Regions from separate parts of the Gordonia sp. 852002-10350_SCH5691597 genome, predicted to be linked through region 2. Evidence: predicted binding sites of a transcription regulator. Region 2 holds the regulator's gene; the other holds the start of a gene.
What was found. Region 2 encodes HspR, which represses chaperone genes until heat shock. Its sites were predicted from a motif close to ANNTGAGTNNNNNNNACTCANNT; they were not measured.
Positions count from the first base shown of each region.

Region 1: clpB (ATP-dependent chaperone ClpB) is a predicted target of HspR. The motif match lies at 1,717-1,739, and genes of this name have one in related genera.

Region 1 is NZ_LZMO01000046.1:12-7,735, reverse strand. It holds gene A5777_RS03520 (helix-turn-helix domain-containing protein) at 1-58, opposite strand, end outside; gene A5777_RS03515 (MFS transporter) at 208-1,695, shown strand; gene clpB (ATP-dependent chaperone ClpB) at 1,827-4,379, shown strand; gene sigK (ECF RNA polymerase sigma factor SigK) at 4,502-5,071, opposite strand; gene A5777_RS03500 (dihydroxyacetone kinase family protein) at 5,257-6,915, opposite strand; gene A5777_RS03495 (DNA-3-methyladenine glycosylase I) at 6,970-7,569, shown strand.
Region 2 is NZ_LZMO01000269.1:39,042-46,765, forward strand. It holds gene A5777_RS20505 (FAD-binding oxidoreductase) at 1-542, shown strand, start outside; gene A5777_RS20510 (hypothetical protein) at 566-1,777, opposite strand; gene A5777_RS20515 (heat shock protein transcriptional repressor HspR) at 1,873-2,265, opposite strand; gene dnaJ (molecular chaperone DnaJ) at 2,269-3,474, opposite strand; gene grpE (nucleotide exchange factor GrpE) at 3,601-4,179, opposite strand; gene dnaK (molecular chaperone DnaK) at 4,176-6,029, opposite strand; gene A5777_RS20535 (hypothetical protein) at 6,325-6,678, opposite strand; gene A5777_RS20540 (DoxX family protein) at 6,875-7,402, shown strand; gene A5777_RS20545 (molybdopterin-dependent oxidoreductase) at 7,442-7,724, opposite strand, start outside.

The DNA of each region.
Region 1 (7,724 bases), on a different contig from region 2:
TGGCGTCCAGGATCGCGGTGACATCGGCATCGGGTGTCGGCGGTGCGTCACGGTTCACCGCTCAAGTGTGACGGCCTGTGTGTGACACGGCCGGATTGTTTGCGGTTTCTGCAAGAACGCTGGGGATCGCTGATGTGGCCCGTGCACACTCACGTCGTTCTGTTCACGCATCCAGGCCACGAGACAGTGGTCCAAGGGGGTTCGCCTGTGTCCACTGCCGAGTCCGATGTCCTCAGCGCATCCAGACGCCGGTTGGTGCTCGTGGTGTGCGCGTCGAGTCTGTTCCTCGTAGGGCTCGACACCACGATCGTCAATGTTGCTCTGCCATCTATTGGAGACGGTCTGGCGATCGGCGCCCGCGGACTGGAGTGGGTCGTCGACGCCTACACGATCGTGTTCGCGAGCCTGTTGATCACCTCGGGTGCCATCGCCGACCGATTCGGTCGTCGTCGGGTGTTCCTGATCGGGCTGATCGGGTTCGGTGTGACATCGCTGTTGTGCGCGCTGGCACCGAACGCGGGTGTGCTGATCGCGGCCCGTGCGCTGCAGGGGGTGGCAGCGTCGATGCTGAGTCCGGTCGCGTTGGCCATCGTCGTGGCGGCGACGCCGGATCCGCGCGAACGGGCCAGGGCGATCGGCGTGTGGGCGTCGGTATTCGGACTGAGCATGGCCGCCGGGCCCGTGCTCGGTGGCGTGCTGCTCCACAACTTCGAGTGGCGGTCGGTGTTCTGGATCAACGTACCGCTGGTGCTCGTAGCCCTGGTCGCTGTGCTGACGGTGGTGCCGGAGTCGCACGGTGTGCGGACACGGCGTCTCGATCCAGCCGGTCAGCTCCTGCTGATTGCCCTGCTCGCGCTCGGCGTCGGCGCACTCATCGAAGGGCCGCATGTCGGGTGGACCGCGCCGGCGATGCTGGCGATCTATGCGGGTCTCGTCGTTGTGGCGGGTGTCTTCATCGGTGTGGAGACACGCCGCTCCGCGCCGCTGATCGACCTCTCGGCATTCGGTCAACCCGAGTTCACCGCGGCCGTCCTCGGGGCCTTGGCCGTATTTGTCTCGATCTCGATGACCCTGTTGTTCACCACGTTCTACCTCCAGGTGGGACGCGGCTGGGCGCCCATGGCAACGGGCCTGGCCGTCCTTCCCATAGCCGCGGGGGCGACGGTCTGTGCACCACTCTCCGGCCGGATGGTCGCTTCGAGGGGCCCGCGCAGGCCGCTGTTCATCGCTGGTGGCTTCATGGCCGCCGGTGGTTTGCTCGCTTGGATGTCCACCGGGTCATTGGTCGGTGACGGTGGCGTGTCGGTTCTGCTGCTGCTGGTGGCGTACGCGTTGTTCGGGATCGGTATCGGTTTCGCGAACGCGCCCATCACCAACACCGCGGTGAGCAGTCTCCCGGCCGAGCGGGCCGGTGTGGCCGGCGGCATCACGTCGACCGCCCGGCAGGTCGGTGCCGCCGTCGGGATCGCCGTGGCCGGAGGATTGCTCGGCTCGGCGTTGACACCGGCGAGCGATGTCAGATCGGCCGAGCTTTCCGGGGTGCTGGCCCCGGGATGGCTCATCGTCGCCGCCTGCGGTGTCGGCCTCATCCTGCTGGCCACTGCCGCACCACACGCGCAGGGGAGCGCTCGACGCCATCACTCTGACGACGTTGGAACTGCCACTTCTCTGCCGGAGCATGAGAATGACCAGTGATGCACGTCACACAATATACAAACCTGAGCGAAATAGACTCAACTCTACGTGCGTTGAACAACTCGAGTGGCCATAATTGAGCCACGGAGACTTAAGAACGCAAGAACACGTAGAGAAAGAGGTACCACCAAGTGGACAGCTTCACCCCGACCACCAAGACGCAGCAGGCGTTGAGCGCTGCTGTGCAGGCGGCGGCCGCTGCTGGTAACCCCGACGTACGTCCGGCCCACATCCTGGTCGCGCTGCTGGACCAGTCCGACGGTATTGCTTCGCCGCTGCTCAAGGCGGTGGGAGTGAATCCGTCGACTGTTCGGGCGCAGGCTCAGGCCATGGTCGACCGGGCGCCGACGGTGTCGAGTGCCAGTGCCCAGCCGCAGCTTTCCCGCGAATCGATCGCGGCGATCACCGCTGCTCAGCAGCTCGCGTCCGAACTCAACGACGAGTACGTCTCCACCGAGCACCTCGTCGTCGGGCTCGCCACGGGCGATTCCGATGTCGCCAAGCTGCTGCACGACAACGGCGCAACCCCGCAGGCTCTGCAGGAGGCGTTCGTCGCCGTCCGTGGCACCGCGCGCGTGACGTCCGAGGACCCCGAATCCACGTATCAGGCGCTGGAGAAGTACTCGACCGACCTGACCGCGGCTGCCCGTGAGGGCAAGCTCGACCCGGTCATCGGGCGCGACTCCGAGATTCGTCGGGTGGTGCAGGTGCTCAGCCGTCGTACCAAGAACAACCCGGTGTTGATCGGTGAGCCAGGCGTTGGCAAGACCGCCATCGTCGAGGGGCTTGCTCAGCGCATCGTCGAAGGCGACGTGCCGGAGTCGTTGCGCAACAAGACAGTTATCTCGTTGGACCTCGGATCGATGGTCGCGGGCGCCAAGTACCGCGGCGAGTTCGAGGAGCGGCTGAAGGCCGTGCTCGACGAGATCAAGGGATCGGCCGGCCAGGTCATCACCTTCATCGACGAGCTGCACACCATCGTGGGTGCCGGTGCCACAGGCGATTCCGCCATGGATGCAGGCAACATGATCAAGCCGATGCTTGCTCGTGGTGAGCTGCGACTCGTCGGTGCCACGACCCTGGAGGAGTACCGCAAGTACATCGAGAAGGACGCCGCACTGGAGCGTCGTTTCCAGCAGGTGTACGTCGGCGAGCCGAGCGTCGAAGACGCGATCGGCATCCTGCGTGGACTGAAGGAACGGTACGAGGTGCACCACGGTGTACGCATCACGGACTCCGCATTGGTCGCTGCCGCAACACTTTCCGATCGCTATATCACCTCGCGCTTCCTGCCCGACAAGGCCATCGACCTCGTCGACGAGGCGGCGTCGCGCCTGCGGATGGAGATCGACTCGCGCCCCGTCGAGATCGACGAGGTCGAGCGTGTCGTCCGACGCCTCGAGGTCGAAGAAGTCGCGCTCGAAAAGGAGCATGACGAGGCGTCGAAGCAACGTCTGGAAAAGCTGCGTCAGGAACTGGCCGATCAGAAGGAGAAGCTCAACGAGCTCTCTGCACGCTGGCAGTCGGAGAAGACCGCCATCGACGCCGTTCGCGACACCAAAGAAGAGCTGGAACGCCTTCGCGGAGAAGCAGATCGCGCTGAGCGTGATGGTGATCTCGGCCGCGCGGCCGAGCTGCGCTACGGCAAGATTCCCGGCTTGGAGAAGGAGTTGGAGGCCGCGATCGAGAAGACCGGCACCGACCCTGACGAAGACGTGATGCTGCAGGAGGAGGTCGGCCCCGACGACGTCGCACAGGTCGTGTCGGCGTGGACGGGTATCCCCGCGGGCAAGATGCTCGAGGGTGAGACCGCCAAGCTGCTGCGCATGGAAGAGGAACTGGGACAACGCGTCATCGGTCAGAAGGACGCCGTCGTCGCGGTCTCCGATGCCGTGCGGCGTGCACGCGCAGGTGTCGCCGACCCGAACCGGCCGCTGGGATCGTTCCTGTTCCTCGGACCGACCGGTGTCGGCAAGACCGAGCTGGCCAAGGCGCTGGCGGAGTTCCTGTTCGACGACGAGCGCGCGATGGTGCGCATCGACATGAGTGAGTACGGCGAAAAGCACGCCGTCGCAAGGCTTGTCGGTGCCCCTCCCGGCTACGTCGGCTACGAGCAGGGCGGTCAGTTGACCGAGGCTGTGCGGCGTCGTCCGTACACGGTGGTCCTCTTCGACGAGGTCGAGAAGGCTCACCCCGACGTCTTCGACATCCTGCTGCAGGTTCTCGACGAAGGACGCCTGACCGACGGTCAGGGCCGCACCGTGGACTTCCGCAACACCATCCTCATCCTGACGTCGAACCTCGGTTCCGGCGGCGACAAGGACCAGGTGATGGCGGCAGTGCGCGCAGCCTTCAAGCCGGAGTTCATCAATCGACTCGACGACGTCGTGATCTTCGACGCGCTGAGCCCGGAGGAACTGGTGTCGATCGTCGACATCCAACTCGGCCAACTGCAGAAGCGGCTCGCACAGCGTCGCCTCGAGTTGCAGGTCACGCCCAAGGCCAAGGAATGGCTCGCAGAGCGGGGATTCGATCCGCTCTACGGTGCGCGTCCGCTGCGTCGCCTGGTGCAGCAGGCCATCGGGGACAAGCTCGCCAAGGCGTTGCTCGCTGGTGAGGTCCGCGACGGCGACGTCGTTCCGGTCAACGTGAGCGCCGACGGCGACGGTTTGGTTCTGGGCTGACCGGTCCCGAACCGATACGCCGGCAGGCCTGACACGCCGACAGGCCAGAAAGGTCCCGACCCGTGAACGGGTCGGGACCTTTTGCTTGTGCGGGGGCGGTGTGGTTGGGGTTGTTCAGGTGCTCACGCAGCGGGCACTGCCGAGATGTGCGGCTCGAGACGCTTGAGGGCCTGCCGGATCCGCGACTTCGCGGTCGGCAGCGCGACGCCGAGTTCGTCGGCAACCTCGCGGTAGGTCATGCCGCGGAAGTAGGCCAGCTCGATCGCTTCGCGCTGCAGTTCGGTCAGCCGTGACAGCAGGGACCGCACCTCGCGGACGGTCTCGCGGCGCTCAGCGGACTCGCTCACGACGTCGTGTTCGATCCGCGTGGACTGCTCTGCGGTGCTGTAAACGTGAAGTCGACGCTTCGCCGCGGTCTCCGAGCGAACCCGGTCGACAGCGCGTCGATGTGCGAGCGTCATCAGCCATCCGAGCGGTGAGCCGGACTCCGGGTCGAAGGTGTGCGCCGACCGCCAGACCGTCAAGAAGACCTCCTGCGTGGTCTCCTCGCTGAGACCGCGGTCTCGGACAATGCGCAAAACCATGCCGTAGACGCGGTGGCTGGTCTCGTCGTAGAAAGCGGCGAAGGCATGCGCATCGCCCTCCGCGATCCGGGAGAGCAGTGCAGACAGGTGTCCCGTTGAATCACTCATGTCGAGCTCCTGTTCGAAGTGCGCTGCGCCGACTTCTCGACGTGGGCTAAACGCTAAGTCCTCGCGCACGTGGACCGTCAGGGGCGACAGTGGATTGCGACGAACTCGAAACCGAGGAAACCCGCGGTCACGAAGTGATAACGCGACAGGGCGCAATGGGTAAACGATTCCAGTCTATGAACGGGTCAGTCGTCAGCCAGAGCTTGATAGAGCCAGGAAACGACGAGCGCACCGGGATCGACGACGCCGCGCGCATTCTCGCCAACGTAGCTGGCGCGCCCCTTGGTTGCGGTCGTGTCGCGCGTGGATTCGGCACCTTCGGCCGCCTTCTCGGCGACGTCGGACAGAGAGTCGCCATTCTCCAAGGCGTCGACGGCCGGGCTGAGCGCGTCGACCATCGTGTTGTCGCCGACCTGGGCGCCTCCGAGATCCTGGATCTCTGCGAGCGCATGCGAGGAGCCCTCGCGGATTGCGGCCTCGACGTCGTCGGTCTCGGAGAACGCGTGGGCCAACTCACGGAAGAGCACGCCGAAGATGACGCCGGATGTCCCGCCGGAGCGGACGAGATACGACGTGCTGATCGCGCTGAGAACCTGGCTGTCGGTACCGCGCACAGGGAGGCTGAAGTGCGACAGCGCGGCTTCCATGTTGGTACCGAAATCGCCGTCGCCCGCTTTCTGGTCGAGCTCGGTCAGGTCGTCGATCGACTCCTGGACGTGCCGGACGAAGCGCGTCAGCCATTCGTTCTCGGCCCCGTCGTCCGCGGAATCCGACGGCTCGGCGAATGTGGTGTCGCTCAGTGGGGCGGTTCCCCGTGACGGGTTTGCGGCCCATCCCGGTGCGGTGGTCGGTGCGTCGAAGAGCGACACGATCTCGTCGTCGGCGCGCAGCAGGGTGATCGAGACGCCTCGCATGTCGAGGGCCGTGACGAATGTTCCGACCATCGGCCGGGCTATGGAGATCCCACGACGGTCAAGATCTGCGACGACCTCACCGAACACGAGGTCGAGTTCAAGCGGGTGTGCGGCGCCCAAGCCATTGACCAGGCAGATCACCTCTTCGCCGTGGACGAGCGAGAGGGCGTCGACCAGTGGGTCGACCATGCGATTGACCAGTTCACGGGCGCCGACACGGGCGGTGCGTTCACGGCCGGCCTCACCGTGGATGCCAACGCCGAACTCCATCTCGTCGGCGTCGAGCTCGAAGGTCGGCGCCGACTTCGACGGCATGGTGCACGCGTGATAGGCCACCGAGATGCTGCGGGCGTTGTCCGCTACGCGGCGACCGATCTCGGCAACGGCACCCAGCTCGTCGCCGCGAGCAGCCGCTGCACCACAGATCTTCTCGACCAGGATCGTCGCTCCGGTTCCGCGACGACCGGGGCCGGTTGCGGAGTCGGACGCCACGTCGTCTGCGACGACCACGTAGTCGGTCTCGATGTCGTCACGCACCAGGTGTCGCGCGATGCGAAAGTTCATGATGTCGCCGGTGTAGTTCTTCACGATGTGCAGCACGCCTGCGCCGCGGTCGGCCCACCGCGTCGCACCGACGATCTGCAGGGCGTTGGGCGAGGTGAAGACCAGTCCAGGGCAGGCGGCGTCGAGCATGCCGGTGCCGATCATTCCGGAGTGCATGGGCTCGTGACCTGACCCGCCGCCGGAGACGAGGGCCACCTTGCTCTCGCCGTCGCGCTCGCGCAGGTGCAGGAAACCGGGGTCTGACTGCCAGACGATATCGGGGTGAGCGGCAACGAATCCGCGGAGCGAATCGGTGATGAAGGTGCCCGGTGAATTCAGGATGTAGTCGCTCACGCAATCCACCGTATCGGTAAAGCAGTTGGACATGCCGAGCGTGTCGGAGTCCCGCGATACGCTCGACGGCGGACTGGGAGGCAGGGCATGGTGGACGTGATCGTTGGCGACGATGGCTTGTCGCGCTGCACCTGGGCGGCGGTCGAGCCCGAGACGACCTATCACGACACGGAGTGGGGATTTCCGCTCACCGGCGACAACGCCCTGTTCGAGCGGGTGTGTCTCGAAGGCTTCCAGTCCGGCCTGAGCTGGCGAACGATCCTCACCAAGCGCGAGAACTTCCGGGCCGCTTTCTCAGGTTTCGACGTCGAGAGGGTCGCGCGCTTCACCGAGCGTGATGTCGAACGTCTTCTCGGCGACGCCGGGATCATTCGTCATCGGGGCAAGATCGAAGCGGCGATCAACAACGCGCGGCGAGCGACTGAGCTCATCGACGACAAGGGGTCGCTGGAATCCTTCTTCTGGCGGTATGCGCCTGCGGCAGAACATGTTCCGGGTTCGATGACGCTGTCCGAGGATTCGACGAGACTCTCAAAAGACCTCAAGAAACGCGGCTGGAAGTTCGTCGGTCCGACGACGATGTTCGCGCTGATGCAGGCGTCGGGCATTGTCAACGATCACGCCTACGACTGCGTGACTCGTCCGACGGTGGCCGCAGCAATCGACGACTACCTGGCGTCGCAGTGACTCTTGACTCGCAGTGAGGTTGAACTTTCAGCCTCGCGCGCAAGGCGGCCTGACATGGACGGACACGACCCACGCGGCCCCGGCTGTGTGGTCAGCGTGGGTAGGTGGTGATGGTTTCGCCTGTGCGGGTGCTGGTCCAGGTGATGGAGAGGTCG
Region 2 (7,724 bases):
TCGAATTCCACGTCCGGGCCGTCCCCGGTGGCGTCGTGAGTTCTGCGATCGTGTCGACCACGCGTGTCGGCGACGTCTGGAAGCTGGCGCAGAATCACGGAACGCTGCACATCGAACGCGGCCATGATGTCCTCATGGTCGCCGGAGGTACCGGCCTCGCTCCGCTGCGCGCGCTCCTGATCGAGATGTCGAAGCGGGCAGACTCGCCGTCGACGCACATCTTCTACGGCATGCGCTACCCCGGAGAGCTCTACGATCTGGCGGTGCTCGCGCGCATCGCTTCGACCAATCCGTGGTTGCGCATCACTGCGGTGTCGCAGGAATCCGACGACCCGTGGTGGTTGAACTCGATCGCATCACCCGAGGATCTCGGCGTCGACCATCGGATCGGCTTACTGCCAGATGTTGTTGCGGCAGAAGGCGACTGGAGCGATCATCAGGCGCTCGTCGTCGGTTCTCCGCAGATGGTGACGGCGACGCGTCGTCGACTCATCATCGCGGGCGTGCGGGCGAGCAGAATCCAGTCGGATCCCGTCTACTGACGGACTACGCCCCCCACGCGACCTCAGTTCTCGCCTGTTCCCTGGCCCTGCTCGCCGCTGCCTTCGGACTGCCCGGGCTCAGTGACGACGACCGTGGTGGTCTGGATGACCGTCGTGGTCTCTGTCTGAGTAGCCGCCGGGGCTTCAACCGTCCTGGTGACGGTCGGCGGTCGGACCGTCGTGGTGCGTACCTCGCTCCTGGTCTCGGTCTGCGTTTCGGTGACCGCCTCGCCCTCGCGCGTGACGGTTGCCTGCTGAGGGGTGTCGGTCACGGTCACCGTGGTCGGCGTGGTGTCGGGTCTGGCGCTGGTGTCGTCGCCGCTGGCGTGCAGTGCGGTCAGTCCGATGGCGCCGAGTAGCACGGCGACCCCGATCACCGCTCCCAGCGCCCACCAGCGCAGCCCCGTCGCGTCGCGAGGAGCGCGCGTAGGCGTGGCGGCGGCATATGCGGCGGGCTCCGAGTCGCCTGCGCGCAACACCGTCGTCTTCGGCGGGGTGGCGGCAGCGCCCGCGGCGAGCGCGAGAGCAGGCATCTCGGCGATCGACACCGGACGCCCGACCGCGTACTCGAGCGCGGGCGCGACGCCGGGCAATTCTGCGCCCGACCCGGTGCAGACGACGGAACTCAACCGGGAGCCGCCGTCGGCGTCGAGGATCAGTCGAGCGACGTCATCGGCACCCCGTGCATCGGTGACCGGAATCCCCTCGACCGTCGAGTTGTCGCGGGTGTCGAGCAACTGGCCGGTGGTGTTGTCGACGAGCGCCACGCACACACCGTCAGCGGGCCCGCCTGTGCGTGCAAGGTTCACCACCGCCGTCACGCCTGCGCCGCCGGGCGACGAGCGCATGACGGCCAGCATGGCACTCGTGATGTCATCGACGCTGGTGATCCGGTACCAGGGCGGCGTCGACGATCCTGGCGTGAACGCCTGCGCGAGGTAGTTGCGGGTGCTCGGACGCGAGCAGGAGACGATGAGGTGATCGACCTCGAACGGAACCGACTCGACCAATTCCGTGATGGCTGCGGCGGCCGATTCGGGGAGGTAATCGGGCAGATCAACGAGATTGCTGGCCGCGATCTCGTCCCTACCGCCGTTCGAGCGTATGACGACTGACGCGATCTCGTCGCCGACGACGGACACGCCAAGGGACACCGGCGCTGTTGGCTCTGCGCCTGATGCCTGTGTTCCAGTCGTCTGTGTTCCAGTCGGCTGTGTTCCAGTCGGCTGTGTCACCGTTCACTCCCCACGTTGCTATGAGAAGTCAGCCTAACGCGTGCTCCCCGGCGGCCAACCGGCCGTCGGGGAGCATGGGTGGAAAGAGCGTGTGATCAGTCTTTACGCTTGGCGCGTCGCGGTTGCCACACGACCAGAGCGCTCGTGCGCGGAACCGGCACCAGCTCGCCGCCTCGGCGAGCGGACTGCTCGACCTGACTCTGCAGTTCGCCCACTCTCTGCTGCAGAGCGTCGACCTGATTGGTCAGGTCGATGATGCGCTTGATACCCGCGAGGTTGACGCCTTCCTCCTGCGAGAGACGTTGGATCTCCCTCAGGAGTTCGACGTCGCGCGTCGAGTAGCGGCGTCCGCCTCCGGTCGTGCGTTGCGGCGTGACGAGTCCGAGCCGGTCATACGTGCGCAATGTCTGCGCGTGCATCCCTGCCAGTTCGGCGGCGACCGAGATCATGAATGTCGCGCTCGAATCCTCGAAGTCTCGACTCGCCATGACTCATCGCCCCCATCCTGCACGGGGGTCGAATCCGCTCGCCTTCTCGGCCTCGGCGTACTTCTTGAGCGCCTCGGTCGCGGCGTCGTCGAGTGAGCCCGGCACCTCGACCTTCACGGTGACCAAGAGGTCGCCCGCTCCGCCCGAACGCTTCGGTACACCACGTCCCCGGACACGCAGAGTGCGTCCGTCTGTGGTGTTCGGCGGAATCTTGACTCCCACCGACCCCTCGAGCGTCGGCACGGAAACCGTTGCCCCGAGCACTAATTCGGAGAAACTGACCGGAAGTTGAACCTTGAGGTCGTTGCCGCTGCGGGTGAAGATCTTGTCGGCGGTCACGTGGACGACCACATAGAGGTCGCCCGACGGAGCGCCGCGTCGACCTGCTTCGCCCTGGCCTGCCAACCGAATTCGTTGTCCGTCTTCGACGCCGGCGGGGATACGCACGTTAATCGTGCGAGCCCTGACCTTCACTCCGGAGCCGTCGCAGTCGGTACACGGATCGTCGATGCGCGATCCCGTTCCCTGGCAGTCCTGGCACGGCTCACTGAAACCGAACGCGCCCTGATTGCGGCTCACCAGCCCGGACCCGTTGCAGGTCGGGCAGACTCGCGGGCTCGTCCCCGGCTTGGCGCCACTTCCGTGGCACGTCGTACAGGGGGCGGGACTTGTTATGCGAAGCGGTACGGTCGTACCGACCGCGGCGTCTTTGAACGACAGCGTGGTCTCGGTCTCGAGATCGTTGCCGCGACGCGGCCGCGTCGCCGTCGATGAGCGCGATGAACCTCCGCGGTTGAACAGATCGCCGAACAGGTCGCCGAATCCGCCGCTCGATTCACCTCCGCCGCCGAACAGGTCGCCGAGGTCGCCGATGTTGAAATCAGCGCCGTTGCTCGTCGAATAGCGGGTCCCGCCGCCTCCGGGGAACCCTCCCGGGAAACCGTTTCCGCCGCCGCGGAATTGACCGCCGGCGAACATGGCACGGGTCTCGTCGTACTCCTTACGCTTGTCGGCGTCGGAGAGCACGCTGTGGGCTTCAGACACCCGCTTGAAGCGTTCTTCGGCTTCCTTGTCTCCCGGATTGGCATCGGGATGCAGCTCGCGAGCGAGCTTGCGGTAAGCCTTCTTGATCTCTTCAGCTGAAGCGTCAGAAGCAACGCCCAGGTCCTTGTAGAAGTCGTGTTCGAGCCATTCTCGTTGTGGAGCCACCAGACGTCACCTCCTTCGTAGTTGTGTGAAGTTGTCTGGTCTTGAGTTGTGAAAAAGCCTTGAGTGCACCGATGGTGCGTCGCGTCGAGTTCTCGCGCGACGCACCATCGGAATATGCGCAGGTGATTATTGTGCACCACTCTGCGTGTCTTGCGGTTGCGACTGACCAGCCGGGGCGGGATCGGTCACGGTCACCATCGCCGTGCGGATCACCTTGTCGCCGAGCCGATAACCGCCGCGGTAAACCGCGCCGATGACGGGTTCTGTTCCGCTGCCGTCGTTTTGGACGGCCTCGTGCAGTTCCGGGTCGAACGGGTCGCCCGGTGCACCGAACTTCGTCAATCCTTCGGCGTCGAGTGTGGCGATGAGTTTGTCGGCCACACCCTTGAGCGGTCCGCTCTCGAGGTCGCCGTGCTCGCGGGCACGGTCGAGGTCGTCGAGAACGGGCAACAGCTTGTCGATCAGGATCTGCTTGCCGTAGGCAACGCGTCCCTGCTTCTCTTCTTCGGTTCGCCGCTTGTAGTTGGCGAACTGTGCGCGTTCGCGCTGCAGGGCTGCGGTCAGTTCGGCCACCTCGGCCGAGTTCCCGCCGGTCGCCTCTTCCGAACCCGACGCGGGGTCGACGGTCCCTTCGACCGTCGACTCCACGTCTACTCCCGCGGCGTCTGCCGCAGTCGTGTCGAGCTCGGGCTCCGGTGAGGTCACTTAGTGTCCCCGGAGTTCGGCTCGTCAACAACCTCTGCGTCGACGACGTCGCTGTCGGCGTCTGCCGTGGCTCCCTCGGCGGATGCGCCGTTCTGCGACTCAGCGGCCGATGCCGCGTAGATCGCCTGGCCCATCTCCTGGGACTCCGTGGACAGCTTCTCGATCGCGCTCTTGATCGCCGAGATGTCGGTGCCCTTCAGGGCCTCGTTGGCCTCGGAGATCGCAGCGTTGACCTTGTCTTTGACCTCACCGGGAACCTTGTCCTCGTTGTCCTTGAGGAACTTCTCGGTGTGGTTGACCAGCGACTCGGCCTGGTTGCGGGTCTCGGCCTCCTCGCGACGCTTGCGGTCCTCTTCTGCGTGGGCCTCGGCGTCCTTGACCATCCGGTCGATCTCGTCCTTGCTCAGGCCCGAGCCCTCCTGGATGCGGATGGAGTTCTCCTTGCCGGTGCCCTTGTCCTTCGCGGTGACGTGCACGATGCCGTTGGCGTCGATGTCGAAGGTCACCTCGATCTGCGGAACACCCTGCGGCGCAGGAGCAATACCGCCGAGCTCGAACGAGCCGAGCAGCTTGTTGTGCGAGGCGATCTCGCGCTCACCCTGATAGACCTGGATCTGCACCGACGGCTGGTTGTCTTCGGCCGTGGTGTAGGTCTCCGACCGCTTGGTCGGGATCGTGGTGTTGCGCTCGATCAGCTTGTGCATCACGCCGCCCTTGGTCTCGATACCGAGCGACAGCGGGGTGACATCAAGCAGCAGAACGTCTTTCACCTCACCGCGGAGCACGCCGGCCTGCAGTGCAGCACCGACCGCGACGACCTCGTCGGGGTTGACGCCCTTGTTGGGCTCCTGGCCTCCGGTGAGTTCCTTCACCAGATCGGTGACGGCGGGCATACGAGTCGAACCACCAACAAGCACAACGTGATCGATGTCGCCGACGGAGATGCCTGCGTCCTTGATGACAGCCTGGAACGGAGCGCGGGTGCGCTCGAGCAGATCCGAGGTGATCTTCTGGAACTCGCTGCGGCTCAACTGCTCGTCGAGGAAGAGCGGGTTCTTGTCGGCGTCGACGGTGATGTAGGGCAGGTTGATTGAGGTGCTCTGCGAGGCAGACAGTTCGATCTTGGCCTTCTCGGCAGCCTCACGCAGACGCTGCATGGCCATCTTGTCCTTGGTCAGGTCGATGCCGGAGCTGCTCTTGAACTTTTCCACGAGCCAGTCGACGATGCGCTGATCCCAGTCGTCGCCACCGAGGTTGTTGTCGCCCGAGGTCGCACGGACCTCCACGACACCGTCGCCGATCTCGAGCAGCGAGACGTCGAAGGTACCGCCACCGAGGTCGAAGACCAGGATGGTCTGTTCCTTCTCGCCCTTGTCGAGTCCGTATGCCAGTGCGGCAGCGGTGGGCTCGTTGACGATGCGCAGGACGTTGAGGCCCGCGATCTGGCCGGCCTCCTTGGTGGCCTGACGCTGCGAGTCGTTGAAGTACGCGGGCACGGTGATGACCGCGTCGCTGACGTCTTCACCCAGGTAGGCCTCGGCGTCGCGCTTGAGCTTCATGAGCGTGCGTGCGCTGATCTCCTGCGGGGTGTACTTCTTGTCGTCGATCTCGACGTTCCAGTCCCCCTCGCCCATGTGGCGCTTGACGGACCGGATGGTGCGGTCGACGTTGGTGACGGCCTGGTTCTTGGCGGGCTGTCCGACGAGTACCTCACCGTTACGCGCGAATGCAACGACGGACGGAGTGGTCCGCGAGCCTTCGGCGTTGGCGATGACAGTCGGTTCGCCGCCCTCGAGCACGGACACCACGGAGTTGGTGGTGCCGAGGTCGATTCCAACAGCACGAGACATCTGTTATTTCCTCCTAGTTTGTGGGTGTGCACCCAAGTTCTCAGTCCCCTGGTCGAGCTGATGGCACGACCGAGGGGGTTGGTCGATGCAAACCTGCGTCTGGCTGGGGACCAGAGACTTCAGCGCGTCCGACTCAAGTTCTACTGGTTGAGTCTCACCGCGTCAAGTCTACTTGAGTCTGCCCGACTCAGGTTTCTCGATAGGTCCAACTGTGCACAGATCCGAGTTGTTCCCGATTCGGAGAAAAAAGTTGAGCGCAGTTCGCGCAACTATGAAAGGGCCAGCAAAGCGGCTGTCACGGAGCAGGCGGCAGCGCGTCGCCCGGCAGGCCTTCGGCCTGATAGACCTCGAAGGTGAAGACGCCCGCCTGCACGGCAGGGTCGTCGTTCATGATCTTGGTGACCGTGTCGACGTCGCGGTCGAAGACGCCGACGCCGTGGATGTCGGCGTTGCCCCGGATGGGCAATACGACGGCCAGCTCACCCGCCTTGCGCAGTGCGAGGGTGCGACGACCGTGCTCCTTGATGAACTGCCCGGCCTCGGGCGAGCCGAAGTTCGGACCCGATCGAAGAATCGAGACCGTGTACGGCTGGGCGTACTCGAGAATCGTCTGCATCTCGGCGTCGGTGATCTCGGGCAGGTCGGGCATCTCGGCTCCTCGCGATCGCAATGGCAACGTTTTCAAAGCCAGCCTACGGCCGTCCACATGCGCACGGGACCTACTCGCAGGAACGTTGCACGACGCCTGGCGGCGCTCACGGTGGCCGCGTGACCAGGGCCACGTGGCTCCTCGTCACTAAGCGGACTACAGTCCTCTTAGGACATCTGTAGGAAGGTCAAGAATAATGTCGAAGACAACAAACCACTCTCGCGCGCTCGACGCCGGTCTGCTGACCCTGCGCGTCGCCGTGGGTGCCACCCTGTTCGCGCACGGCGCCCAGAAGTTGCTCGGCTGGTTCGGCGGCCCCGGAATCGACGGCACGACTGCGGGCATGCAGCACATGGGCTTCGAGCCCGCCAAGACCTCTGCCGTAGCCGCGGGCGTCAGCGAGGCCGCAGGCGGACTCGTCGCACTCGGCGCGGGCACCCGCGTGGCAGCAGCAGCGGGCGCGGCAGCGATGATCGCGGCCGCCGACGTGCACCGCCCCAGCGGATTCTTTGCACAGGAGGGTGGCTTCGAGTACCCCGCCGTGCTCGGACTCGCTTCTGCCGCACTGGCTCTCACCGGCCCGGGTCGGTACTCCGTCGACGCGGTCATCAAACACCCGCTCTCACGCGACGGCGTAGGCGTTGCCGCGCTCATCGCGTCTGCAGCCGGAGCCGCAGGTGTCCTCACGCGCCGCAAGAAGGCGCTGGCGTCGAAGACGGCCTGAGCCCGACGCCGTTCGGTCCAGGTGGCCTGGCGTGCGACGCTAGGCCACCTGCACGACGCGGCTGTGCCATCCCGTTGCCCCGTCGGGGATCGGAGCCACTCGCTGGTCGGTCTGCGTCTTCCCCTCGGCGTCGGTCGCCCGGCAGTACAACGTGTGCTGTCCGGGCGTCGCCTGCCAGGTCCAGCTCCACTGCCGCCACGTGTCTGTGGAGTATTCGGTGGCGAGGGTCGCGGTGTTCCACGGGCCGTCGTCGACTCTCACCTCCACCCGTCGCACACCGCGGTGTTGCGCCCATGCCGTACCGGCGACCACGACCGGCCCG